DNA from 2 places in the Arthrobacter sp. Rue61a genome. Region 2 is predicted to be linked to the other one. Evidence: predicted binding sites of a transcription regulator. Region 2 holds the regulator's gene; the other holds the start of a gene.
The links. The regulator LexA, encoded in region 2, represses DNA repair genes until DNA is damaged. The targets are predictions, from matches to a motif close to TCGAACANNTGTTCGA.
Positions count from the first base shown of each region.

Region 1 (15,460 bases), 1.1 Mb from region 2:
AGCTGGAGAACGCGGATGGTGCCCTTGCTGGGCTGTGAGTCAGGCGTGGGTTGTGCTTCCGAGGTCATGAGACCACCTCAACTATGGTGATTTTGGCCAGTTCACGGCGAATGGCGAGCATGGAGGTGTACGTGCAGAAGATGCGTTTGGGCTTGCCCCGCGAGCCGTCTATGAAAGCCCGAAGAGCTGCGGTGATGTCAGGTTCCACGACTCCGAAGTGCACGTCGTCGTACTGGAGGCGCAGCGCCATATCGTAGGCGCGGACACCGGTGAGGACCTCAACGCCGTCTTCCCGCAGGGAATCGAACTCAACGTCCCAAAGCCAGGACATGTCCCTGCCGTCGGCGTAGTTGTCGTTGATGGCAATCATGGTGGCGTACCCACCGGCAGGGAAGGACTTCAGTCCGAGACGGAACCCGCTGGGGTTCTTCACGAGAACCAGCTCCAAGGGCTGTCCATCCACCGTGAGGCTTTCACCGCGGCCGAACGCGGGAGCAACTTCTCCCAAAGATTTCACGAGTTTGGGCGTGTCAACGGGGCCGGTTCCCAGGATGGCCCGCGCCAGCGACAATGCCGCCGCAGCATTGAAGATGTTGTAGACGCCGCGCAGTTTCATGGTTGTGGTGACGGTTTCGCCGTCGAACTCAAAGTCAGCGTCCTGGGCACCTACCCGGCGAAGTACGACGTCGGCAGCCGGCAGGTCTACGTCGTCACCGGTTTCTGCGGCAACCGAGGTTCCTGACGGGGAAGGGCCGATCGCCGTGGTGCGCATCTCGTCGTCGTTGGGAAAAGTGCTGCGCAACGATTCGTCGAGACCGAAGTACCTGATCTCGGGGTGGTGTACGGCGTCCAAGGTGTTGAGGGCGTTGGCAATCCGGGCGACACGGGGGTCCTCCCGGTTGAGGACCACCGTGTCAGTGGTCTTGGAGGCGATGTGCTCCAGCAAACGGGCGGTCTTGTCGATTTCACCGAAGCGGTCCAATTGGTCGCGCAGGACATTCAACAGGAGGCTGAAGCGGGGCTCCACTTTATTGACGAAGTGCACGGCGTGGGCCTCGTCAAGTTCCAGAATGGCGATGTCCGCGTCGAGGCGTCCACGCCAATCCACGTCGCCTAAGAGTGAGGCGGCTACGCCCCGGGTGAAGTTGCTGCCGCTGCGGTTGGTGAAGACCTTCAAGCCTTGGCTCTCAAGGAGTTCAACCACCATCTTGGTGGTAGTGGTTTTACCGTTGGTGCCGCTGACCACGGCTACGCCAAGGGGGAGCGACGCCAGCGTTCGCTGCATGAAGCCGGGGTCGATTTTCTCGACTACCAAGCCGGGGAAAGCTGAGCCTCCACCCCGGAGCCGGGACAGTGTGCGGACCAGCTTGCCGAGGGGGACGCTGAAGGAAAGCATGCTCTGTAATATATCCCAGTCAGGGCATGGAACCCTGACTGCCGGTAATGCCTGGTGGCCGCAAACGGCGTAACGGAAGGCTTGGGCCACTATGATGGTCGAATGACCAACCCCCTTTCCGACGCTTCGTCACGCGTGGGTTCAGGACTCCGGATCGGCGTGCTGGCTCTCCAGGGCGACTTCCGCGAGCATATCCACGCTGTGGAGGCCGCTGGTGCCACCGGCGTGGGTATCCGCCGCCCGTCAGAGCTCGACGACATCGACGGCCTGATTATTCCAGGCGGCGAATCCACCACCATTGACAAACTCTCCCGGATCTTCGAAGTCCGTGACCCCCTTCAAAAGCGCATCGCGGAGGGACTTCCCGTCTACGGCTCCTGCGCCGGCATGATCCTGTTGGCCGATGAAATTGCGGACCCGGCTACGGACCTGGACGGAAATCCCCAGCAGACTTTTGGCGGATTGGATATTACTGTCCGCCGAAATGCCTTTGGACGCCAACGCGAGTCCTTCGAAACCGACCTCGATTTCAAGGGGTTGGATTTCAGTGCGGGGGAGTCCGGTGTGGATCCCGTTCACGCAGTATTCATCCGCGGCCCCTGGGTGGAACGCGTAGGTCCAGGCGTCGAAGTCCTTGCCCAGGTTGACCCCGACCACGCCAGCCACACGGCTACTTTGCATGGAGTGGCTAGAATTGTTGCAGTGCGTTCCGGCCAATTGCTGGCCACCTCCTTCCATCCGGAAGTGACGGGAGAGAAACGCGTGCATGAACTCTTTATTCGAATGATCAGAGGAGAAGCGTAAAGCATGTCAGGCCACTCCAAATGGGCGACCACCAAGCACAAGAAAGCCATCATTGACGGCAGGCGTGCAAAGTCGTTCGCGAAACTGATCAAGAACATCGAAGTTGCTGCCCGCATGGGTGGCCCGGACCTCGCCGGCAACCCAGGCCTGGAACTCGCCGTCACCAAGGCCAAGAAAACCTCGGTTCCCAATGACAACATCGACCGTGCCATCAAGCGTGGGGCAGGCCTCACCGGCGAAGTGGTGGACTACACCGAAATCATGTACGAGGCCCGCGGTCCGCAGGGCTCGGCTTTGTTGATTGAATGTTTGACCGACAACAAGAACCGTGCTGCTTCCGAGGTACGCCTGGCAATCTCCCGCAACGGTGGCACCATCGCCGATCCCGGTTCCGTGAGCTACCTCTTCGCCCGGAAGGGCGTTGTGGTGCTGCCCAAGAACGGCCTCAGCGAAGACGACATTCTGATGGCGGTCCTGGAGGCTGGAGCCGAGGAAGTCAAGGACAGCGGCGAAAACTGGGAGATTCACTCCGAGCCCTCCGATCTTCAGGCCATCCGCGACGCCCTGAAAGAAGCGGGTATCGACTACGAAACCGATGAAGCCGAATTCGTTCCGTCCATGCAGGTGGACCTGGACGTTGACGGTGCCAAGAAGTTCATGAAGCTCGTGGATGCGCTGGAAGACCTGGACGATGTCCAGAACGTCTACAGCAACGCGGACCTCAGCGAGGAAGTGCAGGCTGCCCTCGACTCCGAGTAGTCGGGTGCAGCGCAGTTACTTTGACAGCTAACAGGAAGGCCCGGAATTGACTCTTCGCGTATTGGGAGTCGATCCGGGCCTTACCCGTTGCGGCATCGGTGTTGTGGACATCGAGAAAAACCGCAGGGCCACCATGGTGGCCGTGGGTGTGGTTGGCACGTCGGCGGAACTCACGCTGGACAAACGATTGCTGGTCATCGCCCAGGCAATTGATGAGTGGCTCGACCGTCACGAGCCGGATGTCGTCGCCGTCGAACGCGTTTTTTCGCAGATGAACGTGAGCACGGTAATGGGTGTGGCCCAAGCCTCAGGCGTCGTCATCGCTGCGGCCGCACGCCGTGGCATCCCCGTCGCGTTGCACACACCGTCGGAGGTCAAAGCCGCGGTAACCGGCAGCGGCACGGCCAACAAGGATGCCGTAACCAAGCTGGTGACCAAGATTTTGCGCCTGGATGCTCCACCCAAGCCCGCTGACGCGGCGGACGCCCTCGCATTGGCACTAACGCACGCCTGGCGTGCAGGCAGCGGAATGGGCGCCGCATCCGGCAACAGTTCCCTGACGCCGGCGCAGAAGGCCTGGGCCGACGCCGAAGCAAAAGCGCGCCGCAAACGGTGATTGTCGGCTGCTCTTGCTAGGGTATTCGTAAATATGTTCGGATAGTCCGCTTTGGCCGCAATATTACGGCGACGGAGCAGGCAGTATTTCAGGAGCCGGGTCTTGATCAGTTTTCTCCGTGGAACCGTAGCCCACGTTGGTTTGTCCACCGCTGTTATCGACCTCAACGGTGCGGGTATGAGTGTCTATGCCACACCGCAGACCTTGAGCCACCTCAAGACCGGAAGTGAAGCCAAACTCTTCACCTCCATGATCGTCCGGGAAGACTCCCTCACGTTGTTCGGTTTCGCGGACGACGACGAACGCGAAGTCTTCGACGTCCTCCTCAGCGTCAGCGGGGTTGGCCCGCGGCTTGCCCTCGCCGTTCTTGCCGTGCATGAACCCGAAGCTATCCGGGTTGCTGCACACACCGGCGACAGCAAGACATTCACCAAGGTGCCGGGTATTGGTCCGAAGGTGGCCGGCCGTATCGTCCTGGAACTGGCCGGGAAGTTGGTCCCGCACGGAACCAGCACCGGCACTGCTCCCGCCGCAGCCCCGAACGCCGAATGGAAGCCTCAGGTAGTCGCCGCCATGACCAGCTTGGGATGGTCAGAGAAGGACGCCAACGGCAGCATCGACAAAGCCATGGCTGATTCGCCGGAACTCGTGGACGCCGGAAACGTGGCCCAGATACTTCGCGCTACGCTGCGCTGGCTTGGCCAGGACGGGGCGCGCGCAGGAAACCGCGTAGGCAGCCGTGGCTGAGCCATCACTCGTCAGCGGGGGAGAAGAACCGGAAGAGCGGGTCATCGAGGCCGCTCTCCGTCCCAAGAACCTGCACGATTTTGTGGGACAGCACCGGGTCCGCAAGCAGCTTGCTTTGGTGCTTGAGGCCTCAAAGATGCGAGGCCGCAGCGCCGACCACGTGTTGATGTCCGGGCCTCCAGGACTCGGCAAGACCACGCTTGCCATGATCATCGCGACCGAAATGAACGCACCACTGCGTATCAGCAGCGGACCTGCCATCCAGCACGCCGGAGATCTCGCAGCCATCCTTTCCTCGCTCTCGGAGGGCGAGGTCCTGTTCCTTGACGAAATCCACCGCATGTCCAGGCCCGCAGAAGAAATGCTGTACATGGCCATGGAGGACTTCCGTGTGGACATCGTGGTGGGCAAGGGAGCGGGCGCAACTGCCATTCCCTTGGAGCTGCCGCCCTTCACCCTGGTGGGCGCCACCACCCGCGCAGGTCTTCTTCCGGGGCCTCTGAGGGACCGATTCGGTTTCACCGGGCACCTTGAGTTCTATTCGGTGGCCGAACTCGAGCTTGTCCTCCGGCGCTCGGCAGGGCTCCTGGACCTGAAGGTGAACTCTGCAGGCTTTACGGAGATTGCGGGCCGTTCCCGGGGAACACCCCGCATAGCCAACAGGCTCCTCCGCCGGGTTCGCGACTGGGCCCTCGTTCACGGCATTGAGCAAATCGACGCCCGTTCGGCGTCAGCAGCCTTGGATATGTACGAAGTAGACGAGCGGGGCTTGGACAGGCTGGACCGGTCCGTTCTGGAAGCCCTGATTACCAAGTTCAACGGTGGTCCCGTCGGCTTGTCCACCTTGGCCATTGCCGTGGGTGAGGAACCCGAAACGGTGGAGACCGTAGCTGAGCCTTTCTTGGTCCGCGAGGGACTTTTGGGAAGAACGCCGCGGGGTCGCATCGCCATGGCGTCCGCTTGGACGCACCTGGGCTATGCAGTCCCGGCAGGAGTCTTCGGCCAAGAGACGCTTGCCCTGTTCGGTGAGGACGAAAACCACGCCGAAAGCGTAGATACTGTCGGTTAACACGCTGTGTTCAGCTTTTCCCACTAGACTGGTATGACGCTCGGCACGTTCGAGTCCTTGATCCATGCCCGCTACGGGGATCTGCCAGGGACGTTGCCGTGAACCAAAACGTAAGTACAGAACGGAACTTCCCTGTGGATCCAATGACCATATTGCTGTTCGTCATGCTTGGACTCTTTGTCTTCATGATGTTCCGCCGCAACAAGAAGACCCAGCAGCAGCAGGCTGAAATGCAGTCCAAGTTCGCTCCGGGTGTCGACGTCATGACCAGCTTCGGTCTCTTTGGCCGCATCGTGTCCATCGACGAAGCTGAGAACAAGGTTGTCATCGAGCTTTCGCCGGGCAACCAGGCTACGGTTCACCGCCAGGCAGTCACCAAGGTGGTCGAAACCACCCCCGAAGAAGCGCCGGTTGTTCCGGACGACGCTTCTTCCCTGACCGCCGCGCAGACTGAAGCTCCTGCCGCCGTCGAGACCCCGGAAGAAACCATCGCGCGCCTCAACAAAGAGGACAAGAAGGACAACTAGCACCGTTAGTCGCGGCGACACCGCGCAAGGCAACTTCTACGGCAGCGGAGAGCCGCCGGCAGACGCTCACAAGCGTCGGCCGGCGGCTGTCCGGCGATAACAGGAAGATCGATAATGGCACGGACCGGCCCCAAAAACTCAGCCCGCAGGGTGCTGACCTGGCTTGGAGCAATTTTCGTTGTACTAACAGCTGTCCTGGCTGGTGGAGTAGTAACTGGCAATGCCAGTTGGGCTCCCAAGCTTGCTCTGGACCTTGAAGGCGGAACCCAGATGATCCTGGCCCCCAGGGTGGAGGGTTCCAGCGAGATCAATGAAGAGCAGCTCAACCAGGCAGTTGCCATCATCCGGCAGCGAGTTGACGGCTCGGGTGTTGCCGAAGCCGAAATCAGCACCCAGTCGGGCCGCAACGTGGTGGTCAGCCTTCCGGGAACACCTTCCAAGGAAACCCGCGACCTGATTCAGGCTTCTGCCGACATGAACTTCCGGCCGGTGATCACCTACGGTGACCCGGCGGCTGTCCCGGCCGAGCAGCGCACTCCGGATGACCAGCTGCCCAAGCCCACCGCGGAGCCGGCCAACGCCAGCGACATCAACTGGGTAACGGCGGATATCGTCAAGGAATTCGAGGCGCTGGACTGCGTGAATCCCTCCCCGGAGAAGCGCGAGCGTTCGGATCCTGCCAAGCCGTTGGTAACCTGCGAGGCAGCCACCGCCCAGACTCCCGCGATCAAGTACATCCTTGGTCCGGTGGAAGTCAGGGGCCAGGACATCAGTGATTCCACCTTCTCCCAGGTCCAGGGCGCACAGGGCTCCGTGACCAATTCCTGGGGTGTGAACATCGTCTTCAACGCGGATGCAACGGCGAAGTTCAAGGCAGTCACAGAGCGGCTCAACCAGTTCTATGCTGCAGCACAATTGCAGGGTTCTGATGATCCCAAGTCCCAGTTCGCGATCGTCCTTGACGACAAAGTAATTTCGGCGCCGCGCGCCCTTGCTGTCATCACCGATGGAAAGCCGCAGATCACGGGCAACTTCACCCAGGCTTCCGCCAAGGCCCTGTCTGACCAGTTGCGCTACGGCGCCTTGCCCATCAGCTTCGAGATCCAATCGCAGGAGCAGATCTCTGCCACCCTGGGTGGCGACCAGCTTCGCCTTGGTCTGCTCGCAGGCATGATCGGTTTGTTGCTGGTAGTTGTGTACTCGCTGTTCCAGTACCGTGCCTTGGGTCTTGTCACCATCGCTTCCCTTGTGGTGGCGGGTGTCTTGACCTATCTGGCCATCGCCATCCTTGGATGGACGGAAAACTATCGTCTCTCCCTGGCAGGCGTAGCAGGTCTGATCGTGGCCATTGGCCAGACTGCGGACTCTTTCATTGTCTACTTCGAACGCATCAGGGATGAGCTGCGCGAGGGCCGTGGACTCGTTTCCGCGGTGGAGAATGGATGGAAGCGCGCCAAGCGAACGGTGCTGGCTTCCAAGGCGGTCAATCTCTTGGCCGCAGTTGTCCTCTACTTCGTGGCTGTGGGCAACGTCCGTGGCTTCGCGTTCACGCTCGGCTTGACGGCAGTTGCCGACCTCATTGTGGTGTTCATGTTTACGCACCCCACGCTGCAGCTCCTGGCGCGCACTAAGTTCTTCGGCGAAGGTCACAGGTTCTCCGGGCTTTCCCCTGACCGTTTGGGCGCAGTTCCCCTGTACCGGGGGGCGGGGCGCCTCCGTACGCCTGAGGAAAAGCCTGCCGTGGTTCGCGCACGCAACACCGGTGCCGCAGCCGAAGCCGAACGACGCATGACCATCGCCGAGAGGCGCCTTGCCGAGAAGGGCCAGCTCACTGGTACTTCCAACGGCACCAAGGAGGAGAAGTAATGACGACGAGCTTCGCAACCTTCGGCCATGAGCTCTACACGGGCAAGCGCTCATACAACTTCGTAAATTCGAAGAAGATTTGGTTCATCATTGCGGCCGTCGCCGTAGCCCTCTCTATCCTCATCCCGGTGGCCAAGGGTGGTTTCAACCTTGGCATTGAGTTCCGTGGCGGCTCGGAGTTCACCGTTTCCAACGTGAGCACCACCGACGCGAGCCTCGGCGAAAAGGCCGTGCACGACGTCGTTCCCGGCGCCATTCCGCGCGTCGCGAACGTTGCCGGCAACACCATGCGGATCCAGACGGACCAGTTGACCGACGACGAGACGAACCGCATCAAGGACGGCCTCACCAGCGCCTACGGAGTCACGGAAAACGAAGTGACCTCCAACTTCGTGGGTCCCACCTGGGGCCAGGATGTCACCCGACAGGCGCTCATCGGCTTGGTGGTGTTCGTTGGTTTGGCGGCTGTCTTGATGGCCCTGTACTTCAGGACCTGGAAGATGTCGTTGTCGGCGTTGGTGGGCATGCTGGTCACCATGTTTATTACAGCGGGCATCTACGCCCTCAGTGACTTCGAAGTCACGCCGTCGGCGATTATCGGATTCCTGACGGTCCTCAGCTACTCGCTGTACGACACCGTGGTGGTGTTCGACAAGATTCGTGAAAACACGGCGGATATCACCACGTCCACCCGCCGCACGTTCGGTGAAGAAGTCAACCTGGCGATCAACCAAACTCTGGTCCGCTCCATCAACACCATGATGGTGGCCGTCCTCCCGGTAGCAGCAATCCTGTTTATCGGTGCAGGCCTCCTGGGCGCTGGCACGCTGCGGGACCTTTCCCTGGCGTTGTTCGTGGGCATCATCATTGGTACGGCTGCCACGATCTTCATTGCGGCGCCTCTGTACGCGTGGCTGCGCCAAGGTGAGCCGGAACTCGTGAAGCAAGCCAAAAAGGTTGCGCACCGCAGGACTGAAGCCACAGTCTAGGGCCTGTTCAACCCCGTTGTTTCGCCGGAAGCCGGCCTCCGCATCAGTGCGGAGGCCGGCTTCTTGACTTGCTTGAGTCATTGTCATGTGCTGCCCGGTTGCAGAAGCATTCACCTGCGGGAATAGACTGGGAGAATTAAATCGGTTGTGAGGGGTACTTCTGTGGAAGAACGTGCGACGTCGGCACCACCGGCGGGCGGGGATGACGGCCGCAAGGCTGTGGCAGTTCCGGCAACGAGTGTGCCGGGACGGACTGCAGCTGCGGTGCCGGTTGATTCTCCCGGCGTGCGTCCCACCTTCCCGGGACGGCGGGAACGCACACGTTCACGCCTGGCCCGCCTGACCGGACGGGGCATCGCCCCCTACTCGCCCATCCTGGAACCCCTGCTGCGGACCGTCCGGGCGAACAATCCCAAAGAGGACTTCGATCTGATCCAACGCGCTTTCGCGGTGGCGGAGCAGAGCCACCAGGGACAAAAGCGCAAGAGCGGTGATCCGTACATCACCCACCCGGTGGCCGTGGCCACCATCCTGGCTGAGCTCGGCATGACCGGGACAACCCTGGCGGCAGCGTTGCTTCACGACACCGTGGAGGACACCCCGTACACGCTGGCTGACCTGACGCGCGACTTCGGCCCTGAAGTTGCCATGTTGGTGGACGGCGTCACCAAGCTGGATAAAGTCAGTTTTGGTGAGGCTGCCCAGTCGGAAACCGTCCGCAAGATGGTCGTCGCGATGGCCAAGGACATCCGTGTCCTGATGATCAAGCTGGCGGACCGTCTCCACAATGCACGCACCTGGCGATTCGTTTCCGCGGAGTCGTCATCGCGCAAGGCCCGCGAAACACTGGAGATCTTCGCACCCCTGGCCCATCGCCTGGGCATGAATACCATCAAGTGGGAATTGGAAGATCTTTCCTTCGCTGCGCTGTACCCCAAGGTGTATGAGGAAATCGTACGCATGGTGGGAGACCGGACGCCGGAGCGGGAAAAGAGCCTCAGCGTCATCCGTAACCAGATAGCGGATGACTTGCGGACGGCACGCATCAAGGCGACCATCACGGGCCGTCCGAAGCACTACTACTCGATTTACCAGAAGATGATCGTCCGGGATAAGGACTTCGACGACATCAACGACCTCATGGGTGTGCGCGTCCTGGTGGATTCTGTGCGTGACTGTTACGCGGCCCTCGGGACGCTGCATTCGCGGTGGAACCCCCTTCCGGGACGGTTCAAGGATTACATCGCCATGCCCAAGTTCAACATGTACCAATCACTGCACACCACCGTGATTGGGCCCGGCGGCAAGCCCGTGGAGATCCAGATCCGTACCCACGAGATGCATCGTCGGGCAGAGTATGGCGTGGCAGCGCACTGGAAGTACAAAGACCAGCCCAACCGGACCGCGCAAGGACCGGGCAGCCCGCGCGACGGCGACATGGGCTGGCTGCGGTCGCTGGTGGACTGGCAGCAGGAGACCTCCGATCCCGGAGAGTTCCTGGATTCGCTTCGATATGAGATTAATGCCCGGGAAGTTTTCGTTTTCACCCCCAAGGGTGAAGTCATGGCCCTTCCAGCAGGATCAACACCTGTGGACTTCGCGTATGCCGTGCACACGGAGGTTGGCCACCGAACCATCGGTGCCCGAGTCAACGGCAAGTTGGTTCCGCTTAACAGCGAACTCAATCATGGCGACTGGGTGGAGATCTTCACGTCTAAGGCGGAAGGCGCCGGTCCCAGCCAGGATTGGCAGCACTTCGTCAAGTCGGCACGTGCTCGCAATAAGATCCGCCAATGGTTCACCAAGGAACGCCGCGAGGAAGCCATTGAGCGTGGCAAGGACATGCTGACCCGCGCCATGCGGAAGCAGAACCTGCCTCTGCAGCGCTTGATGACGCACGATGCTCTGTCCGCTGTGGCCGAGGACTTCCACTATGTAGACATCTCCGGGCTTTACGCAGGTGTGGGTGACGGGCACACGTCAGCTCAGTCCGTCATGGAAAAGCTCGTTGAGCATTTGGGCGGCCATGAAACGCCGGACGAAGACCTCGACGAAGTTAGTATTCCCACTCAGGTTGCGAAGTCGAAGTTCTCGGACTCAGGCGTCATCGTGCGAGGCGTGGGCGATGTGTGGGTGAAGCTGGCCCGCTGTTGCACGCCGGTGCCCCCGGACCCCATCCTGGGCTTCGTCACGCGTGGTTCAGGAGTTTCAGTCCACCGGACTGACTGCACGAATGTTTCCGGTCTGCGCGACCAGCCGGACAGAATCGTCGAAGTTGAATGGGCACCCACCCAGTCGAGTGTTTTCCTGGTGGAGATTCAGGTTGAAGCGTTGGACCGGAAGTCTCTTCTGTCCGATGTGACCCGCATCTTGTCCGAGAACCACGTGAACATCCTCGCCGCGTCGGTTCACACCTCGAGCGACAGGGTGGCGATCTCGAAGTTTGCCTTTGAGATGGGAGATCCGAAGTACCTGCACCACGTCTTGAACGCTGTACGACGCATTGACGGTGTCTTTGACGTTTATCGCACTACTGGTAACCGCCGCCGCAGCTAGCCCGGCTTCGGCTGGGCTGGCCGTGTCCCGGCTGGGCCGGCCGGGGCACTATCGGGCCAGTCTCGCTAAGGTTGCCAAGGCACGTTTTTATGGGGGACTCGGGGGGCCGCCTCAACAGCCAGAGTCAGCAGACGGAGCCGGATGCCAAGCTCTTCGCGGTCCAGAAGACGCCTCAACGCCGGCAGAGCGCGATCGGCTTCGACGTGGAGGGCGATGTCGGCCGCGGTTCGGAGTGGGCTGCTCACCAGCATTCCTCCGAGGCTGACGACGTCCATTTGACCCAGACGGACCTCATGGAGACTGCAGGCCGTGGTTCCCCGCAAACTGGAGATGCGATGTTTTACATCAACCAGCAGTGACAGGTGGTCTGGTGGATTCGCGCAACCGTAGATCCACGCTGCTGTGAGCCGTCCCGCGACCACTTTGGTTCGGATTCGTTCCGGGACGGTCAGGGCCGCTGCGCGGGCCCTCAGGCGGTGGGTGACAGCTACGCCCGGGGAGGCGTAACTCTTGCCGTACAGGGGCAGCAGGATGCCATCGAACGCCATGCTCTGCAGTTCGTTCCAAGTGAAGATGCGGCTGGGGGAGTAGAGCTCGGATATGACAGGCTCCAGCAAGTGCGGGGCGTTTACAGTGGGGACCATTCATTGATCATTCCGCGCGGCTGCCCTACGAGTACAGGCTCCGTTCCGGTTATGTGGATAACCGGAACGGAGCCTGCAGGATAGTCCCTAAGCTCAGAATCCTCTACGCGAGGTCACTGGCGGAGCGCTGGATCTGGTCAAGCCATGCCTGACGTGCTTCCAGAGCTTCGCGGGCGGCCTTGATGCGGCGCTGGTCGCCTGCCTTCTCGGCCTTCTCCAGATCTTCTTTGAGGCCTGCAATAGCGGATTCGAGTTGTGACAACGCGCTGTTGGTGCGGGCCTTGGTTTCCGGATTGCTCCGGCGCCACTTCTCTTCCTCAGCTTCACGGACCGCGTCTTCCACCTTGCGAAGGCCGGCTTCAATCCGGCCCATGTCCGCGCGGGGAACCTTGCCGGCATCTTCCCAACGGTCCCTGATGGACTGGAGGGCTTTCTTGGCGGCATTGAGATCGTTGATGGGGAGGAGCGCCTGCGCCTCAGCCACCAGCTGTTCCTTGACGGCCAGGTTCGCAGTGTATTCCTGGTCGATCTGGTCGTTGGCGGCCTGGCGGTTGCTGAAGAAGACGTCCTGAGCGGCGCGGAACCGGCCCCAGAGAGCGTCATCATCCTTGCGGCTTGCACGCGGAGTGGTCTTCCACTGGTCCATCAGCCTGCGGTACTCGCCGGCAGCGAATCCCCAGTCGGTAGACGTGGAAAGAGCCTCGGCCTCCGCAATCAAGGCCTCCTTGGCGGACTTTGCAGCGGAGTTGTTGCTGTCCAGCTGCGAGAAGTAAGCACGGCGGTGACGATCGAATACCGTCCGCGCTGAACGGAAGCGCTTCCACAGGGCGTCTTCGTTACTGCGGCCGAGCCTGACCCCGCTCTTCTGCGCGGCCTTCCACGTTTCAAACAACTCGTTCATGCGTGCGCTTGAGGTTTTCCACTGGATCTGCGCGGGGTCTTGGCCGGCAATGGTCTCAGCTTCGGCAACTATTGCTTCGCGGGCCGCGAGTTCGTTGGCGCGAATCGCGTCATGGGCAGCTTTCTCGGACTTTTCCAGTTCAACGATCTGCGCTGACAGGGCGTCCAAGCGAGCCTCAGCAGCACGGATGTCACCCACCATGTTGCGCTCAGCGAGCTGCTCACGCAGGTGAGTTACTGTCTTCTGCATGTCCGTGGCAGGAGCCTTGGATTCCACACGGTGTTCCAGGAGAACCACCTGAGCGATGACGTCGTCGAACTTGCGCGCGAAGTAGCCAAGGGCCTCGTCGGTGCTGACGCCCGGGTACTGACCAACAGCGATCTCTTCGCCGTCAAGCGTCAGGAAGACGTGGCCGTCACCTTCAGCGCGTCCCCACTTGGCCGCCTCGGCGAGCGAGGCAGCGGACACCGCCGGGGCAGCAGGAACGACGGCGGCGGGAGCCTTGGGGCGGGCCGCGAAGGCTGCGGGTGAGGGTGCTGCGGACGGCGTGGGCCGGGGAGCGGGCGGTGTTGCGGGCTCCGTGGCCGGCGCTTCCTCCGTTGTTTCCTCGGCAGCCGGAGCTGTTTCATTGGCCGGAGCAGCCTCTACGGGAGCTGGTGCCTCGGTACCGTTGGTGCCGGTTGCCTCGACTGCTTCTTCGTTGGCCACTACTGCTGTTTCGTCGGATTTCTGACTGTCTGTCACCGCTAAAAGTCTTTCGCTTGGAGGGAACTGCTCAGGTAATGCACCGCAGGCCGGGCCTGGAGCTGGTTACTTCAGAGAAAACGAGTCTATCGTGACAGGTGCCACAGGGGCGCCGTCGCTGGCATTATCGCCGGGTTTAAGGCCTGCTGCGGCGATCTTGGTGACGACGTCCAGCCCGCTGGTCACCTTGCCCACCACGGTGTATCCGCCGGCGGTATCCGCCGGAATGGTGGTGTCCTTGTAGACGATGAAGAACTGGTGGCCGTTGCCGTAGGCATTGTTCCCTGTGCGGGCCACCGCAATCGTCCCGGCGGGGTACTTGTTGTCCGCAGGCGTATTTTCCAGCGGCCCCCACCTGTAATCGGGGTCGTCTGCGCCGTCTTCGGACTTGGCGCCGCATTGGAGAAGTCCGAAAGTCTCTGACGTGGTCAATCGATGGCAGAACGCACCGTTGTAATAGCTTGCGTCGCTGAGGGACTTGAGCACGGCGGCGGCCTGCGGTGCCGCGGTCCCGTTCAGTTCCACGCCCACAACGCCGCTGTTCAATGCGAGCTCGCCTGTGAAGGTTTTTCCAGCGGCCGGGTCCGGGCTGGGTACGTCGGCGCTGTTGGAAGCTGCCGGAGAGGCGGAAGGCGAACTGAGCCCTGCCTCAGCGGCGGCGACCTCCGCCTCGGTGGGGTTGGAACTGAAGACCGTCAGCTGCAGTACGACGGCCAGGACAACTGCCACGGCAGCTGCACTCACGGCAAGGGTGTTATCACGTTTGCGTCGCTTGCCCTGTTCCTGCCGCAGGGCACGCTTGGCTTCCATCTGCCTGATGCGCCGTTTCGCTTCGCGGTCATCCCGCGATCTTGTTGCCAAGAGTCCTCCTGATTGTGTCCACTTTCGATGGCTGCCGACAGGAACCGGGCATGCTGCATTAGATGTGCACGCGCGGAAAGCATAAACTGGCTGCCGCACATAGTTTATGCATGACCGGCTGGACGCCCGCCCTGTAAACGCCGAAAGGGTGTTTAAAGCTGCGGTGCGATGCCAGAGCGTCAGCTTTCTTCGAGGAGACTTTTCCACCATGGCACGTACCGCCTCCCTGTCCGGATTCCCCGAGTGGCTTCCCCAGGAGCGGTTGGTGGAGCTCCATGTGCTGGATACGCTCCGGAAGACGTTTGAACTGCACGGCTTTTCTTCCATAGAGACCCGGGCGGTTGAAACAGTGGGCCAGTTGCTCCGCAAAGGCGAGATCGACAAAGAGGTCTATGGCCTGAGCAGGCTCCAGGATGATGAAGGCGAGGCTGCGAAATCGGACAAGGCCGATCCCAACGCCCTGGCCCTCCACTTCGACCTGACCGTTCCCTTCGCCCGCTACGTGGTGGAAAACGCCGGTTACCTGGCCTTTCCCTTCCGCCGGTACCAGATCCAGAAAGTCTGGCGTGGCGAGCGGCCGCAGGAAGGCCGTGCGCGTGAGTTCACCCAGGCTGACATCGATATTGTGGGCGACGGCGAACTTCCGTTCCGTTACGACGTCGAAATCGCGTTGGTCATTGCTGAGGCCCTCAGCGCCCTGCCGATCCCGGATTTCCGGCTCCGGATCAACAACCGCAAGCTGGCTGAAGGCTTCTACCGCGGCATCGGCCTGACGGACACGGCAGGGGTACTGCGCAGCATCGACAAACTGGAAAAGATCGGCGCCGCGAAGGTGGCCGAGCTTTTGAAGAGTGAGCTCGGTGCCACTGACGAACAAGCCGGTCTAGCCCTTGAACTGGCCACGATCCGTACGGAAGACACCTCATTCGTGGATCACGTCCGCGCGCTCGGAGTGAAGGACGATCTCCTCGACGAGGGCCT
Region 1 is NC_018531.1:2,699,694-2,715,153, reverse strand. Features, by position in the region: gene ARUE_RS12300 (type 1 glutamine amidotransferase) at 1-68, opposite strand, end outside; gene ARUE_RS12295 (Mur ligase family protein) at 65-1,396, opposite strand; gene pdxT (pyridoxal 5'-phosphate synthase glutaminase subunit PdxT) at 1,499-2,200, shown strand; gene ARUE_RS12285 (YebC/PmpR family DNA-binding transcriptional regulator) at 2,204-2,959, shown strand; gene ruvC (crossover junction endodeoxyribonuclease RuvC) at 3,006-3,575, shown strand; gene ruvA (Holliday junction branch migration protein RuvA) at 3,678-4,322, shown strand; gene ruvB (Holliday junction branch migration DNA helicase RuvB) at 4,315-5,391, shown strand; gene yajC (preprotein translocase subunit YajC) at 5,535-5,918, shown strand; gene secD (protein translocase subunit SecD) at 6,033-7,784, shown strand; gene secF (protein translocase subunit SecF) at 7,784-8,773, shown strand; gene ARUE_RS12250 (RelA/SpoT family protein) at 8,936-11,329, shown strand; gene ARUE_RS12245 (hypothetical protein) at 11,395-11,973, opposite strand; gene ARUE_RS12240 (DUF349 domain-containing protein) at 12,077-13,618, opposite strand; gene ARUE_RS12235 (peptidylprolyl isomerase) at 13,685-14,479, opposite strand; gene hisS (histidine--tRNA ligase) at 14,688-15,460, shown strand, end outside.
Region 1: ruvA (Holliday junction branch migration protein RuvA) is a predicted target of LexA. The motif match lies at 3,601-3,616, and genes of this name have one in related genera.

Region 2 (15,460 bases):
TATAAAGAACTTTAGTGGCAGTTGCGACTAGTTCTTGATCTGCTGGCGGGCTTCGCCACCTGCAGGCTCAAAGCCGGCAGCCTTTGCAGCCTCAACGGTGGAGAACCAGTACTCAGCAGCAGTGGTGTTGTACCAGGTGGAACCCGGAACGTGGTACTTCTTGGACTCGGCGTTGCCCTTGATGGCGTAGCCTTCCGGAGCCTCGTCGCCGTCAGCAGCAACTGCGCCGTCGATGGCCGGCTTCTCGGAAACGACAGCCTTGACAGCCGTTGCGGTGGCAGCAGCCGGAGCAACCTTGGCAGCCTTGGGGGCAGGGGCAGCGGCAGCTGCAGGAGCCGAGGTGTCAGCCGGAAGTGCAGCCTTGGCGATGTTCACCAGAGCGGCGAAAGCGTTGGCGTCGGAAACGGCCAGCTCGGCCAGCATGCGGCGGTCAACCTCAACCTCAGCGGCCTTGAGGCCCTGGATCAGCCGGTTGTAGGTGAGGCCATTGGCGCGGGATGCAGCGTTGATGCGCTGGATCCAGAGGCGACGGAAGTCACCCTTCTTCTTACGGCGGTCACCGTAGCTGTACACAAACGAGTGCAGCAGCTGCTCTTTGGCCTTGCGGTACAGGCGCGAACGCTGTCCGCGGTAACCCTTTGCGCGTTCGAGGACAACCCGGCGCTTCTTGTGGGCGTTTACCGCCCGCTTCACACGTGCCACGTGCGTACTCCTTCAGAAATCTTTATCCCAAGCTGCTACTGCCGGAAACCCGGCCGGCCTGAGAAGGCTTTTGGTGTAGTCGGTCCCTGCCGGATGGCAGTAACCAAAGAACTTGGAACTTAGACGCCGAGCATCTTCTTGATGACCTTGGCATCGCCCTTGAAGACGAGCTTGTCGCCTGCGAGACGACGGGTCAGCCTGGAGGACTTGTGCTCCAGGTAGTGACGGCGGTTGGCCTGCTGGCGCTTCAGCTTGCCGGTACCGGTCAGCTTGAAGCGCTTCTTAGCACCGCTGTGGGTCTTCATCTTCGGCATGGGAACCGATCTCCTTACGTATCCACGGACGAGTCCGCGATTCTTTCGCGCAGCCGGCCTACGAGGGCCGGCGTGCTGGTTGCTTGCCGATGGAGGCGGGGCCTCCGCGGCGTTGAACTAGTTGGTCTTGCGTGATGCGGGCTTCGGCGCAGCCTTGGGCGCCGCGGGCCGGGCTGCCGGCTTGGGAGCTGCCGGCTTGGCGACGGGCTTCGGAGCCGAAGGAACTGCAGGCTTCGGGGCAGCTGCGGGAACAGCCGGCTTCGGAGCTGCTTCTACTGGAGCAGCCTTGGCGGCCGGAGCCTTTGCGGCCGGCGTTGCCTTGACCGGTGCAGCCTCGGCCACGGGTGCTTCTTCAACCACCGGCGCAGGGGCTTCCTCAACAACCGGAGCTTCCTCCACGATCGGAGCTTCTTCAGCAGCCGGCGCGGTTTCCTCAACAACCGGAGCTTCCTCAGCAACCGGCGCCTGGACCTCGGGTGCTTCAACAGTTTCCTGCTTGGTCTCCTCTTCGGTGACCCTGAAGCCCTCGGGAAGAAGGTCAGCGAGGCTCTGAGTCAGCGGAGCCTGCTCGCCCGTGGTGTCAACGCGTCCCGACGCCTTGGCCTCATTTTGCGCCTTGGCCTCAGCACGCTGCGTTGCGCGACGGGCTTCAGCCTTCGCTTCAGCCTTGTTCTTCAGCGGGCCGATCACCATGACCATGTTGCGGCCATCGATGCGCGGGCTGGACTCGATGATGCCAACCTCGGCAACGTCTTCAGCGAAACGCTGCAGCAGGCGGATGCCCATCTCGGGACGCTGCTGCTCACGGCCGCGGAACTGGATCATGGCCTTGACTTTGTCGCCGGCACCCAGGAACCGAAGTGCGTGTCCGCGCTTGGTTTCGTAGTCGTGCTTGTCGATCTTCAGGCGGAAGCGAATTTCCTTCAGAACCGTGTTGGTCTGGTTCTTGCGGGCCTCGCGGGCCTTTACGGCGGCTTCGTACTTGTACTTGCCGAAGTCCATCAACTTGCAAACAGGAGGCTTAGCCTGCGGGGCAACTTCAACGAGATCGAGATCGGACTCGGCAGCAAGACGCAGGGCGTCCTCGATGCGGACAATTCCTACCTGTTCGCCGGCAGGACCGACCAGCCGCACCTCGGGGACGCGGATACGCTCATTGATTCTTGGCTCGCTAATGTTAAAGCTCCTGTGGTTGTGATGATGTCACCGGCAAATAGAGAAGGCCCCCAATTGCTGGTGCAATCGAAGGCCTCGAAGATCGGCTGCACCTCCTCTAAGGAAGCACGCACCCCCGGAGGCCATGCCTCCAAAAGTGTCCGACCAGGTACCCGGCAACCTCTTGTCCCAAAAAGGGATCCTGTCCCCGAAGGGAACGGCTGACGCGGGTGGGAGAGAACTCCGCTTGCAAACTGAAAATCAATTCTACAGAAACAACCCGCCAAGCGCACATTGCGTGAGGCGGGAGCATGAACTGCAGATGTTGACTGTGAATAACGACTTCCAGTCGGTCTGTGACAAGCTTACCAGTATGAGCACTGAAGACAGCAATTCCCGCAACTCCTATGGCGAAGACGCCGCCCCCGCCGTTGATGCCGGGGTGTCCCAGCAGATCCGTGACATCGCTGAAGTTCCGGCCGTGGAAGTTATTACCACCGGCGCCGTCCACCTCATGAGTGCGGCCGCCGTCAAGGTTGGCCTGGCAGATGACCCCAATGCCGAGGACCTCAAGGACTTGGACGAGGCCCGCAAGCTGATCACAGCCCTCGCCGGCCTGGTGTCGGCAGCCGCCCCGGAGATCGGTTCACAGCACGCAGGCCCGTTGCGCGATGGCCTTCGCTCACTGCAGCTCGCCTTCCGCGAAGCGTCACTCATTCCCGACGCACCGGGCAAGGGCCCGGGCGAAAAGTTCACCGGACCGGTGAACTAGCCCCAACAACCGCAAGAAACAACGACGGCGGGTGGACCCACATGTGGTCGACCCGCCGTCGTTGTTTGCTTGGTTATACCGCGCCTCAGACGCGCGCGGACCGGCGGCGCAAAGACGTGAGGATGAGGCCCGTAGCGCAGAGAGCGACGCCGGCGATGCCGACGGCCGCAAAGCCGCCCGACGGCCCAACCGTGTCAATGAAGACCCCGGCGAGAGGAGCGCCCAACGCAACGCCAGCGGTCAGTGCGGAGCCGTACCAGCCCATCGCTTCACCCCTGCGTTCCTCGTCCACCAGGTCAGCCACCTTCTCCGACGATGCCGACAAAACCGGGGCGCACAACAGGCCGGGCAACAGCGACAGGAACGCAAGGGTCCACGTGTCTTGGGCGAAGCCCATAGGTATGGTGAGGGCGGCCATTCCAAGCAGCAAGAGCATTGGCGAGATGGACCGCTTCATGGACCCGTAGATGAGTCCGCCAACTACCGACGCGGCGCACCAGAAGAAGAAGACAATTCCGATTTCATTCTCGTGCCCGCCACGTTCCAACAGCCCGACGATGCTGACGTCGGACCCGCTAAGCACCATGCCCGATCCCGCAGCAACCGCGAAGAGTGCCGCAACAGAGACCGTGAACCAGGTGAAGTTCCTGGCGACCCGGGTCCGAAGGGCTGCTGTACGCGAGGTTGCCGACGCCATCTCCGATGCCGCCTCCTGAACGTGGGCAGGCGCTGAAGCCACCATGGCAGCCTCCGCGGCAGCGAGGTCAGCTGCGGCCCGGTCTGCCGATTCTTGTGGGCTGCACACCACCTCGCTGCGTGTTGGCGGGTTGAACCACATGAGGAACAGTCCCGCCACAGAGACGGAGATTCCCACCGCGGTGAGACCAATTGCCGAGAAGCCGCTGGTGGCAACGATGGCACCGACTGCCGGGCCGATCATGAAGACCAGCTCGGTGGCGATGGAATCAAGGGCGAACGCCGAACGCCTCTGCTCACCATCCACCATGACGCCCAACGACTGGCGGACAACGCTGAAGATCGGCAGCGTGAAAAGGCCGCCGACGAACACCAGCGGCAGCAGCCACTCGTATGAAACGTGCGGAACGACCGACCAGATGACAGTTTCGGAGACAACCGAAGGGATCAGTGCCTTCCTGAGGCCCACCATGTCCACCCGGCGGCCACGCCACGGTGCACCCACCGCGATGCCGATGGTCATGACGGCTGCTGCCGCACCGGCAGCAGCGTATCCCTGGCCCAGTGTGAGCACGATGTGCAGCGTCAGCAGCACTCCGGCAGCCGAGTGCGGAATGCGGGCAATCATGCCCACTATCAGTAGACGCCGGACAGGACGGATGGACAGCATCTCTTTGTAGAGAGCGAAGTTCACTGGCTAAATCCTCTTGTTCCCCAGGGCAGCCCCGGGGAACCGGTGCTGCCGTTAATGCCGCGTGGGCTCCTGTGCTGCACGCTGCAGTTTTACTTCCATGGAATCAACGCTTTCGGCAAAGGAATCCATCTGCGCCCACGCCTCGTTCAGTTGGGCAACGAGAGTTTGCACCGCTACGGCGTCGAGTCCATCCTCAAGGAAAAGAACAACGCGTAGCTCCGGCCCCGCACCGCCTCCTGAGACCTGACGACCATCGGCCGTCAGCGACGAAACACCGCCGCCGGGTTGCGTCTCGAGTCGACGGACCGTCCGGAAGGCCGTGACCGTGGAACCGAGAGCAGCCTCCAGTTGATCATCAAGGTATGACGGCGTCCAGTCCTTCTGCTGGGCAAGGGCCCACATGGCCGGGCGCCGCACAACAAAGGCAAAGTCGGAACCGGGATCCAACACCAACAGTTGTGCGCCTTCAGATACTGCCGAAAGTGCTGCGCGCGCGGCGTAAACGGCAACCGGCCGCGCCTCCGAATGCCATGCCTCGAGGGCGGCTGCGGAAGTAAATACCGGCATGGCCGTGCGGCCATCAGGAGCCTTAAGTGTGACCAACGCCATATCCGCTTGCTTGTCAGCGTGCAGGCCGTCAACGCCTTCGGCTTCTTCAGCCAGCTGAGCAACCACCGGAACGAAAACCCGTGCCGTCGCCAGGGAGGCCACAACGTCTGCCTCACTGCCTGTTCCGTTGATCAGTGCCGCCACGGCGGCTACGTACCCGGGGTCCGCTGAGCCGTCGTCGTCCTCGAAATTGTGGATCTTGGCGTCGTCACCGCTGAGGCTCCTGCCGGCCCAGGGCTGGCCTGCAGAGTCGGTAGCTCCCCCGGCGCCGGCCAACGCGGCCGCAATGTGGCCGGGAAGCTCACGCCGTCCGTGGCCGTGATCCCCATGCCCGTGTCCTTCGTCGTGGGGCATCAGCGTCGGCCGGCAACGTCCAGGGCTTCGGGCAACGTGAAGGCACCCGCATAGAGCGCCTTGCCTACGATCGCGCCCTCAACGCCCAGAGGTACCAGTTCGCGCAGGACACGGAGGTCTTCCAAGCTGGAGATTCCGCCCGACGCGACAACAGGCTTGCCGGTCTTCTCCACCATCTGGCGCAGAAGTTCCACGTTGGGGCCCTGCAGTGTTCCGTCCTTGGTGACGTCGGTGACTACATAACGCGCACAACCTGCATCCTCGAGGCGGGCCAGAACCTCCCAGAGGTCGCCGCCCTCCTTGGTCCAACCGCGCCCGGCAAGAGTTGTACCGCGGACATCAAGGCCGACCGCGATTTTGTCACCGAAGCGGTCGATTGCTTTCCGGGTCCATTCCGGGTTCTCCAACGCTGCCGTACCGAGGTTTACGCGCGCGACGCCCAGTTCCAGTGCACGTTCCAGGGACTCGTCGTCCCGCAAACCGCCGGAGAGCTCCACCTCGACATTGAGCTGCGACACGACATCGCTGATCAGCGCGGCGTTGTTTCCGCGCCCGAAAGCGGCGTCAAGGTCCACCATGTGCACCCATTCGGCACCGTCGTTCTGCCAGTTCAAAGCTGCTTCAAGGGGTGTGCCGTAGCTGGTTTCCGAACCGGCTTCTCCCTGAAGGAGGCGGACTGCCTGACCGTCAACAATGTCGACGGCGGGAAGGAGTTCCAGAACGGACTGGGCGGAGGTGGTCATGTGTGTCCTTGGAGTTTGAAAGGTGACGCGGGCTTGTTGAGCGCCTGGTTCAGTTACCCAGCGTCAGGAGATAAGCGGCCAGCAGGGACATCCCGGCCAGCACATAGAAAGAAATGGAAACCCACCGCGGCTTTTTCTGCTGGTGGAAGGAGATACCCCCACCCACCAGCAAGCCCGCGAGGCCCATGAGTATTACCGACCACCACATTTAGGCGGCACCGCTTCCGGATGCTTCCTGAGCGGGCTTGCGGAGGCTGTCCACCCAATTGCGCAGGAGCCGCGCTCCGGCGTCGCCTGACTTCTCCGGGTGGAATTGCGTGGCGCAGAGAGGGCCGTTCTCCACCGCAGCAATGAAGCGTGCACCGTGCTCTGACCACGTGACCATGGGAGGAGCCATTCGGGGCTGCACGACGTCGAAATTCCACTCCTGAACACCGTAGGAGTGCACAAAGTAGAAACGTTCCTCTTCCACGCCGGCGAAGAGCTTTGAGCCCTCCGGCACGTCTACCGTGTTCCAGCCCATGTGAGGGACCACGGGGGCGGGCAGGAGCTCAACCTTGCCGGGCCACTCGGCCATGCCTTCGGATTCGGTGCCATGCTCAACACCGGCTTCGAAAAGGACCTGCAAGCCGACGCAGATGGCCAGCACAGGGCGGCCACCGGCAACCCGGCGCCCGATCATGCGGATGCCGTCAACGGACTTAAGTTCCTTCATCACTGTCTCGAAGGCACCAACCCCGGGAACCACCAGACCATCAGCGTTGAGCACGTCCTCAGGCTTGGAGCTCAACACCACATGGGCGCCCGCGCGTTCAAGCGCACGGACAGCGGACCGAACGTTGCCCGATCCATAGTCCAATACGGTGACGGTGGGCTTGCCTTCCGGCGACTCCGGCTTCACGGACGCAATGGCATCCGCCACTGCCCCATCCTTCAAAACCTGGCCGCTCATAGTGCGCCCTTGGTGGACGGAATGCCCTCCACTCGGGGATCGGACTCCACGGCCGCACGCAGCGCGCGCGCAAAGGCCTTGAACTGGGCCTCTACAATGTGGTGCGGGTCCCGTCCGGCAAGGACGTTCATGTGCAGGCAGATGCCGGCGTGCAGCGTGATGGCCTCAAAAACGTGACGGGTCAGCGATCCCGTGAAGTGCCCGCCGATCAGGTGATACTCCTGTCCGGCCGGCTCACCGCCGTGGACCAGGTAGGGACGTCCGGAAACATCAACGACGGCGTGAGCCAAGGCTTCGTCCAAGGGAACCGTTGCTTCACCAAAGCGACGAATACCGGCTTTGTTGCCCAAGGCCTGGCGAAGGACCTCCCCGAAGGTGATGGCGACATCTTCCACCGTGTGGTGCGCATCAATGTGGGTATCGCCGGTTGCCTTGACGGTCATGTCAATCAGGGAATGCTTGCACAGTGCCGTCAGCATGTGGTCATAGAACGGTACCGAGGTACTGATGTCGGAGACACCGGAACCGTCCAGGTTGATCTCCACCAGGACGGAAGACTCGCTGGTGGTGCGCTCCATGCGCGCAGTGCGGGCAGCGGTCGGCGTGGCGCCGGTTTCGCTCATTGGGACGTCCTTATACACGGAGGGTGGGTTGGGTCTATGGACAAGTTTAGGCGCGGTGTGGCGCTGTGCCGTCCAGCAATGCTTCCAAAGCCTCCAGGAAAGCTGTGGTTTCCGGCTCGGTTCCGGCAGTGACGCGCAAGTGTCCGGGGATGCCGACATCGCGAATCAGCACGCCGGCATCCAGCAGGCCCTGCCAGATGGTGTGCGGATCCTCCAGTCCTCCAAAGAAGACGTAGTTGGAGTCTGATGCCGCAGGCTTGAGGCCCATGCGCAGCAACTCAGTAACGATGCGGTCGCGCTGAACCTTGATGTCCTCAACATCGGCCATAAGGGCTTCGCGGTGATTGAGAGCTGCGAGGGCCGTTGCCTGCGTGACGGCAGAGAGGTGGTACGGGAGGCGGACCAGCCTGATGGCGTCCGTGACTTCCGGGGCAGCCGCCATGTATCCGAGCCTGGCGCCCGCCAAGGCGAATGCCTTGCTCATGGTGCGCGAGACGATCAGACGCTCGCGTCCGGCCAACAGGGTCAAGGCGCTCGGAGTATTGTCGTGCGCGAACTCGTGGTAAGCCTCATCCACGATCACAATGGCCTGGCTCGCTTCGCCGGCCTCATAGACGGCCTCGACGACGTCAAGGCTCAGGCCTGTACCCGTGGGGTTATTGGGTGAACACAGGAACACAATGTTGGCTCCCGTTTCCCGAACCTGGGCAGCGGCTGATTGGGCATCCAGCCCGTAGTCGTCGGCACGCACTCCGCGGACATACTCGGTGTCTGTGCCACTGGCAAGCAGGGGGTACATGGAGTACGTGGGAGGGAAGCCCAAGGCCTTGCGGCCGGGTCCGCCAAATGCCTGAAGGATCTGCTGCAGGACTTCATTGGATCCGTTGGCGGCCCAAATGTTGTCCGGAGAAAGTCCGTGGCCAAGGTACTCGGCCAAGGCTTCACGAAGTTCCGTGAACTCGCGGTCCGGATAGCGGTTCAGTCCTGTGGCCGCAGCGGCTACGGCCTCGGTGATGGCGGCTTGGACATCTGCGGGGACGCCATGAGTGTTCTCGTTGACATTGAGCAGAATGGGGACATCAAGCTGCGGTGCGCCGTAGGGGCTCAGTCCACGCAGGTTGGTCCGGAGGGGAAGTCGGTCAAGTCGCTCAAGCTGGTCACTCACCAACTTAGTTTAAGGGGCCTCCGGCACTGCCGACTAACTGTGACGCCCGATCACGGGTTCCTGCGGATGGGAACTGGCTCAGTTCGCCGGAACGAACAGCTGCTGGCCTGGCAGGATGCGACCGCCGCGGAGGTCGTTCAGCTGGATGATCTCGGCGATGACATCCCGAGGGTCCCGCTCGGGAGCGGCAGCGCCGGCGATGCCCCACAGGGACTGCCCCGGCTGAACCGTGACGGTGACGGCAACGGGCGGACGCAGTTGGGACTGCGAGTCCGAGGCCTTGGCTGGAGAGTTGATGAAACCGGCCAGGCTCAGCAGTGCCGCCACCAGCAGCATTGCCGGAATGCCGAAGAAAACAATCCGTCCCCGCCGGGTGAGACGCAGGCGAGCAGATGCCTGGGTGGTGCGGAAATCAGCGAACGTAGTGATTGCGGACATGAGCTGAGCCCTTCTGAGCTATTGCCAAGCTCCGGGGTGCCCGGTGCTTGGCGGCCAATTCTTGGTGTTCCCTTCCTCTGGCTCCGGATATTCGAACGCTATGTTCGAACATCCGGCTTCAGCATCAGGTTTATAGAACACATATTCGAACCTTGCTATGACATTTTTAGCACTTATCAACGAACGGTGTCGAGACTCGCTAGAACAAATGTTTGATAAACGCCTGTGCCTGCCCTACGTTTGAGTGAAGAAACAGCACTGTTTCAGTGGAACAGGAGGGTCTGACATTTTTTGCAGACCCGACAACCCCGGGCACGGTTCGGGGCCGAACGGAAGGGCATTGGCGAACATGGCAGCGAAAGCCACAGGCGGCGGGGCACCCCTGCGGAGCCAGCAGCCTCAAAAGAGTCCCAAGAGCCTGACTGTCCGGCAGAAGAAGATCCTGGAGACCATCCAACGGTCGGTCAATGACAACGGTTACCCGCCCAGCATGCGTGAGATCGGCGACACCGTGGGTCTGGCCAGTTTGTCGAGCGTTACTCATCAGTTGTCCCAATTGGAGAAGCTTGGTTATCTCCGCAGGGATCCCAAGCGTCCGCGCGCCATGGAAGTCCTGATGCCGCTGACCCTTGATGGTGGGGCGATTCCGGGAGTGGAAGCGCCCACCACCCTTCGCAGCGCGGGTGGCCTTGCCGTAACGGAACTCGCCAGCGCCAGCGATACCGCCATGGTTCCGCTGGTTGGCCGCATCGCTGCCGGTGGCCCAATCCTGGCTGACCAGACGGTGGAAGACGTACTTGCACTCCCCCGGCAACTTGTGGGGCACGGCGAATTGTTCATGCTGAAAGTGGCCGGCGACTCCATGATTGATGCCGCCATCTGTGACGGTGACTGGGTGGTGGTCCGCCGCCAGAACGACGCCATCAACGGCGACATCGTGGCCGCCCTGCTGGATGACGAAGCAACCGTGAAGACCTTCCGCCAGCGTGACGGCCATACGTGGCTGCTCCCCCAAAACACCCAGTACGAACCCATCCTCGGCGATCAGGCCACCATCATGGGCAAAGTAGTTTCGGTACTGCGCTCTCTCTAGACGCCGTTCCCCCTAGACGCAGCTCCATCTAGACGCCCCTTCCCGTGGACACCAGCAGGTGTCCACGGGAAGGTTGCGCTACGGGGCCTTAGCCGAGCCCAGACGCTCCAGAACGCCTCGGACCACTGATCGGTCCGTCGTTGCCCAGAAGGGCGGCAGGGCGGCACGCAGGAAGCCTCCGTAACGTTCCGTCGAAAGCCTCGAGTCGAGCACTGCCACTACCCCTTTGTCGCCCGTCGAGCGGATCAGGCGGCCAGCGCCCTGCGCCAGCCTGATGGCAGCGTGCGTTGCTGATACGGCCATGAAGCCATTCCCGCCTGATTGTGCCACTGCCCGGGAGCGGGCAGTCATGAGGGGATCATCGGGGCGCGGGAAGGGAATGCGGTCAATCACCACCAGACGGCATGAGCCGCCAGGAACGTCGACCCCCTGCCACAGTGACATTGTTCCAAAGAGGCAGGTGTCCGGCTCATCCGCGAATTGCTTTACGAGGGCCGCCATAGTTGATTCGCCCTGGCAGAGGATATCCACGTCCAGCCGGAGTCGCATGGCATCGGCTGCTTCCTCTGCCGCACGCCGTGAGGAGAACAGGCACAGAGCCCCGCCTCCGGAGGCCCGGATGAGGTCTTCCAATTCGTCCAGCGCCTCGGGCGAAGTTCCCCGACCGGGTTTGGGCAGGTGCTTAGCCACGTACAACACACCCTGCTTGGGGTAGTCAAAGGGCGATCCGACATCGATCCCTGTCCAACTCGGGGCACCGTCGCCAATCAGGCCGAGGCCGCCTGCTGCCGGCTCGAAGGCAGAGCCTATGGCCAGCGTGGCGGAAGTCAGCACCACGGTATGGCCGGCGAAGAGGCCCTCCCGAAGCCGTCCCGCGACACTGAGCGGGGCGATATTGATCAAAGCCGGGGCAGTCTCATCCGGTTGCGAATAGCCCTGCTGGGGGTCGAATGTGCTGTTCCGCGAGAACCAGACAACTTCCCGGTTCTCTTTGGCGGCCAGCATTCGCTCGCACAGTTCCAGGATGAGCATGAGCCGTGAGCGCGCGAGCTGGCGGCCGCCGTCCACTGCGCTTGACGAATCAGTCTTCGAATCCGAGAGCGCAGCGCGCGTGGCGTCCCGCAATTGGTCCAGGCAATCGAGCTGCTCGTCATTGAGGCCACTGGGCAACAGCCCGTTGGATACGCCGGCGATGGCCATATCCAGCCGGTCCGCTGCAGCGTTGAGGGCGTCCACTGTTATGGCTGTGTGCTTGCGGGCACTGGATGCCGCAGCGTGGACCATCGCCACCGACAACTGCCCTGATACGGCACCGGTCACGCGGTCCTGAAGCTCATGCGCCTCATCAACCACCACGACGTCGTACTCAGGCAGCACAGCGAGGCCTTCGAAGGCGCTGACGGCAAGCATGGCATGGTTGGTGACCACGACGTCGGCCTCCCCCGCCCTGGAGCGCGCCAGCTCGCTGAAGCACTCCTCGGCCAGAGGGCACTTCTGCGCACCCAAGCACTCCATGGACGTGACGGACACCTGACGCCAGGCCCTGTCAGTGACGCCCGGCATCAGTTCGTCCCGGTCGCCCGTAGCGGTCTTCTCCGCCCATTCCCGGAGGCGGACTACTTCCTTGCCCAGCTGGGATTGCGGCCCGCCCATGGAGGCAGCAAAGTGAGGCACGCTGGTGTCCTCGCCCAAGGAGAACAGCTGCCCTTCGGAGGGCTCTTCGCTGGGGAATCCGCCTTCAAGTTTCTGCAGGCACACGTAATTGGCCCTGCCCTTGACCAGTGCCACGTTGACCGGACGCTCAAGGGCAGGATTGATCGTCTCCAGCAGCCGGGGAAGATCACGGCCGACGATCTGAGTCTGGAGTGCCAAGGTGGCGGTGGACACGAGCGTCGGTTTGTCGCTGTCCATGGAATGAGCGATCAACGGAATCAGGTAAGCCAAGGACTTACCCGTTCCCGTTCCCGCTTGGACCAGCAAATGCTCTCCGGTCTCAATAGCCCGGGTTACATACTTGGCCATTTCGTGCTGACCCGTACGGCTTTGTCCGCCCATGCCGGCAACAGCCCGGTCCAACAACTCGAGGGTGGCTTTCTCCCCCGCCGACTCGACGCCGTCCGCCGCCACCTTCTCAACCATTACTGACGAATGACTCCAGTTCGGCAGCCAGACCTTCACGCACCATGACAACTACGCGGGTCCCGTTCTCCTCATGCTCAAGGCTGAGGATTTCCGAGTCGGAATTGTGCAGTTTGTTGATCATTTCCCCGCGGTCGTAGGGAATGAGCAGTTCAAGGCGCACGCCAGGCCGCGGAATGGATCGGCTGATGTCTTCCAGCAGTTCGGCAATACCCTGACCCGTGCGGGTGGACACCACAGCGTGGCGGGGTTCCTTCTGCTTAAGGCGCTCCACCACAAAGGGATCCGCGACATCAACCTTGTTGAGGACGATGATTTCCGGAACCTTGCGGGCATCCACTTCGGTGAAAACGGCCCTTACTGCGGCAATCTGGCCCTCAGGATCAGGGTGCGATGCATCCACCACATGGAGGATCAGGTCCGCATCTGCAACTTCTTCCAACGTGGACCGGAAAGCCTCAATCAGCTGGGTTGGCAGTGAACGAACGAATCCAACGGTATCTGCGAGGGTATAGCCGATGCCATCCGGGGTTTGCGCCTTGCGGACCGTGGGATCCAAGGTGGCGAACAGGGCGTTCTCCACCAGGACACCGGCGTCGGTAAGGCGGTTGAGCAGGGACGACTTGCCGGCGTTCGTGTACCCGGCGATGGCGACGGACGGAACAGCATTACGACGGCGGTTGGCGCGCTTGGTCTCGCGCGCTGGCTTCATCGCGGCGATTTCACGACGCAGCTTGGCCATGCGGGTGCGGATTCGCCGTCGATCAAGTTCGATCTTGGTTTCACCCGGACCACGCGAGCCCATGCCAGCGCCTGCTCCACCCACCTGGCCACCGGCCTGACGGGACATGGAGTCACCCCAACCACGAAGCCTCGGGAGCAGGTATTCGAGCTGTGCGAGCTCAACCTGCGCCTTGCCTTCCCGGCTCTTGGCGTGCTGGGCGAAGATGTCCAGGATCAACGTGGTCCGGTCAACGACCTTGACCTTCACAATGTCCTCAAGGCCGCGTCGCTGAGACGGCGCGAGCTCTGTATCCACCACCACGGTGTCTGCGCCGGTGGCGGCGACGATGTCCTTGAGTTCCTGGGCTTTACCGGAACCAAGGAAGGTCCCGGGGTCCGGCTTCTGCCGACGCTGAACCAAGCCATCCAGCACCTCGGATCCGGCGGTCTCAGCCAGTGCCGCGAGTTCGCGGAGGGAGTTCTCTGCATCAGCAAGAGTCCCCTCGGTCCACAGGCCGGCCAGGACAACTCGCTCCAGGCGCAGCTGCCGGTATTCGACCTCAGTGACGTCCTCAAGCTCGGTGGACAGTCCCGCGGTACGGCGAAGAGCGCGGCGTTCAGCCAAATCTTCCTGATCGCCGTCGAAGATGCTGTGTTCCTGGTCCAGCGTGGAAATCGCCTGCGCCTTGCCGAACACACCATTGGCGTCGTTGTCGTCGGATGCCTGCGCAGGTACATCCTTGGAAAGAATCCGGTCGATGACGGCCTGGATTTGTTCAGGACTCATGTCCTGGGCGTCGGAATCGGATCCGGAGTGCTTCTGGGTGGTCATGGTCTCCTTAGACTGTTCGGCAATTCCAGAATAGTGCTGTTTGCTGCTGGGTGGGGCGCTATTCGCGCTGGGCTGACGGGCATCGGCCAAAAGGGCCTCCTGTGTACTGGGCAGCCCGGGCCTTGTGGGGGCAGGGCTGTTGTGATGTGGCGTGGTTGATTCCGCGGGGAGGGTCCTTGGCCAAGGTGAGGATGCGCTGCCTGTCCCTGCGCTTCGGCCGCAAAACGTTAGCGGTCCACGGCGAATAGAAAGGCGGGACGGGATCTTCAGAGTGTCCGGCTCGGCATGGAACCAACGGACTGAGCCGTTGCGACCAAACTGGGCCATTGGGACCTGCCGGGCGGAAAGGCCGGGCCGGGCTGAAATGCCAAGCGGGGCCTGCGTCGCGGGCGGTGCCATACAACACCTGATGAATCAGGCGTTGTTCGGCTGATTACTCGAAGATCAAGAACATGCGCTCCACTTTAGCAGCCGTTGTCAACCCTGCCGTGGACGGAGGCGGTTTCCCAAGCCGACGATAGCCAACTAATCTGGCAAATTATGGAGTCTGCACACTATTTCACCGCCCAACCGGCAGGACCGTTCACGCGCAAGCCACTCACAGTTGAACTCGCTGGGGCCACGCGCCATCTGCAGACCTCATCGGGCATCTTCAGTCCCGACGGTGTAGACAAGGGCACGGCGGTGCTTTTCGCCGAGGTTCCACCGCCGTCACCGAAGGGTCACCTTCTGGACATCGGCTGTGGCTGGGGCCCGATTGCCCTGACCCTTGGCCTGATGGCGCCACATGCCCACGTTCATGCCGTGGACGTGAATGAGCGTTGCATCGCGCTGACCAACGAGAACGCGACGGCGCTCGGCCTCACCAACGTCACGGCGAGCCTCCCGCACGAGGTAGATCCCGCCGTCGAATTCGACACCATCTGGTCCAACCCGCCCATACGCATCGGCAAGGACGAACTACACTCGCTGCTGCTGACGTGGCTGCCCCGGCTGGCCCCGGGAGGCAACGCCTGGTTGGTTGTGCAGAAGAACCTGGGCTCGGACTCCCTCCAGCGATGGCTCGCCGCCGAACTGGACAGTTCTTACACGGTTTCCCGTGAAAGCACGTCCAAGACGTTCAGGATCATCCGGGTCAGGAAAGCGTCCCAGTAGCCACAATCACGGCCGGGCCGCTAAGTTCCACATGCTCGCGGCCGCCTGCCCCGGGGAAGAACTTCACACCCACGACGCCGCCCGGCACTTTGACGTGCCAGTCGTTCGGGGCTGTGTCCCCCGCCCAGTGACGGATCGCGACGGCGGCGGCACACGCGCCCGTGCCGCAGGACTGTGTCTCCCCCACGCCACGCTCGTGAACGCGCATGGTGATGGTTCCTACACCGTCCTCCACCAGCGGCTCGGCGGGGACCACAAACTCGACGTTGGTTCCATTGGCGGGCTTGGGATCCACCACGGG
Region 2 is NC_018531.1:1,643,020-1,658,479, reverse strand. Features, by position in the region: gene ARUE_RS07645 (TrmH family RNA methyltransferase) at 1-1, opposite strand, end outside; gene rplT (50S ribosomal protein L20, sunset domain variant) at 28-702, opposite strand; gene rpmI (50S ribosomal protein L35) at 822-1,016, opposite strand; gene infC (translation initiation factor IF-3) at 1,134-2,150, opposite strand; gene ARUE_RS07625 (DUF1844 domain-containing protein) at 2,545-2,943, shown strand; gene ARUE_RS07620 (MFS transporter) at 3,029-4,333, opposite strand; gene ARUE_RS07615 (SseB family protein) at 4,385-5,296, opposite strand; gene priA (bifunctional 1-(5-phosphoribosyl)-5-((5-phosphoribosylamino)methylideneamino)imidazole-4-carboxamide isomerase/phosphoribosylanthranilate isomerase PriA) at 5,296-6,039, opposite strand; gene ARUE_RS24075 (CG2302 family histidine operon protein) at 6,089-6,247, opposite strand; gene hisH (imidazole glycerol phosphate synthase subunit HisH) at 6,248-6,991, opposite strand; gene hisB (imidazoleglycerol-phosphate dehydratase HisB) at 6,988-7,614, opposite strand; gene ARUE_RS07595 (histidinol-phosphate transaminase) at 7,661-8,779, opposite strand; gene ARUE_RS07590 (LysM peptidoglycan-binding domain-containing protein) at 8,858-9,217, opposite strand; gene lexA (transcriptional repressor LexA) at 9,567-10,310, shown strand; gene ARUE_RS07580 (ATP-dependent DNA helicase) at 10,389-12,449, opposite strand; gene hflX (GTPase HflX) at 12,442-14,004, opposite strand; gene ARUE_RS07570 (class I SAM-dependent methyltransferase) at 14,545-15,159, shown strand; gene dapF (diaminopimelate epimerase) at 15,140-15,460, opposite strand, start outside.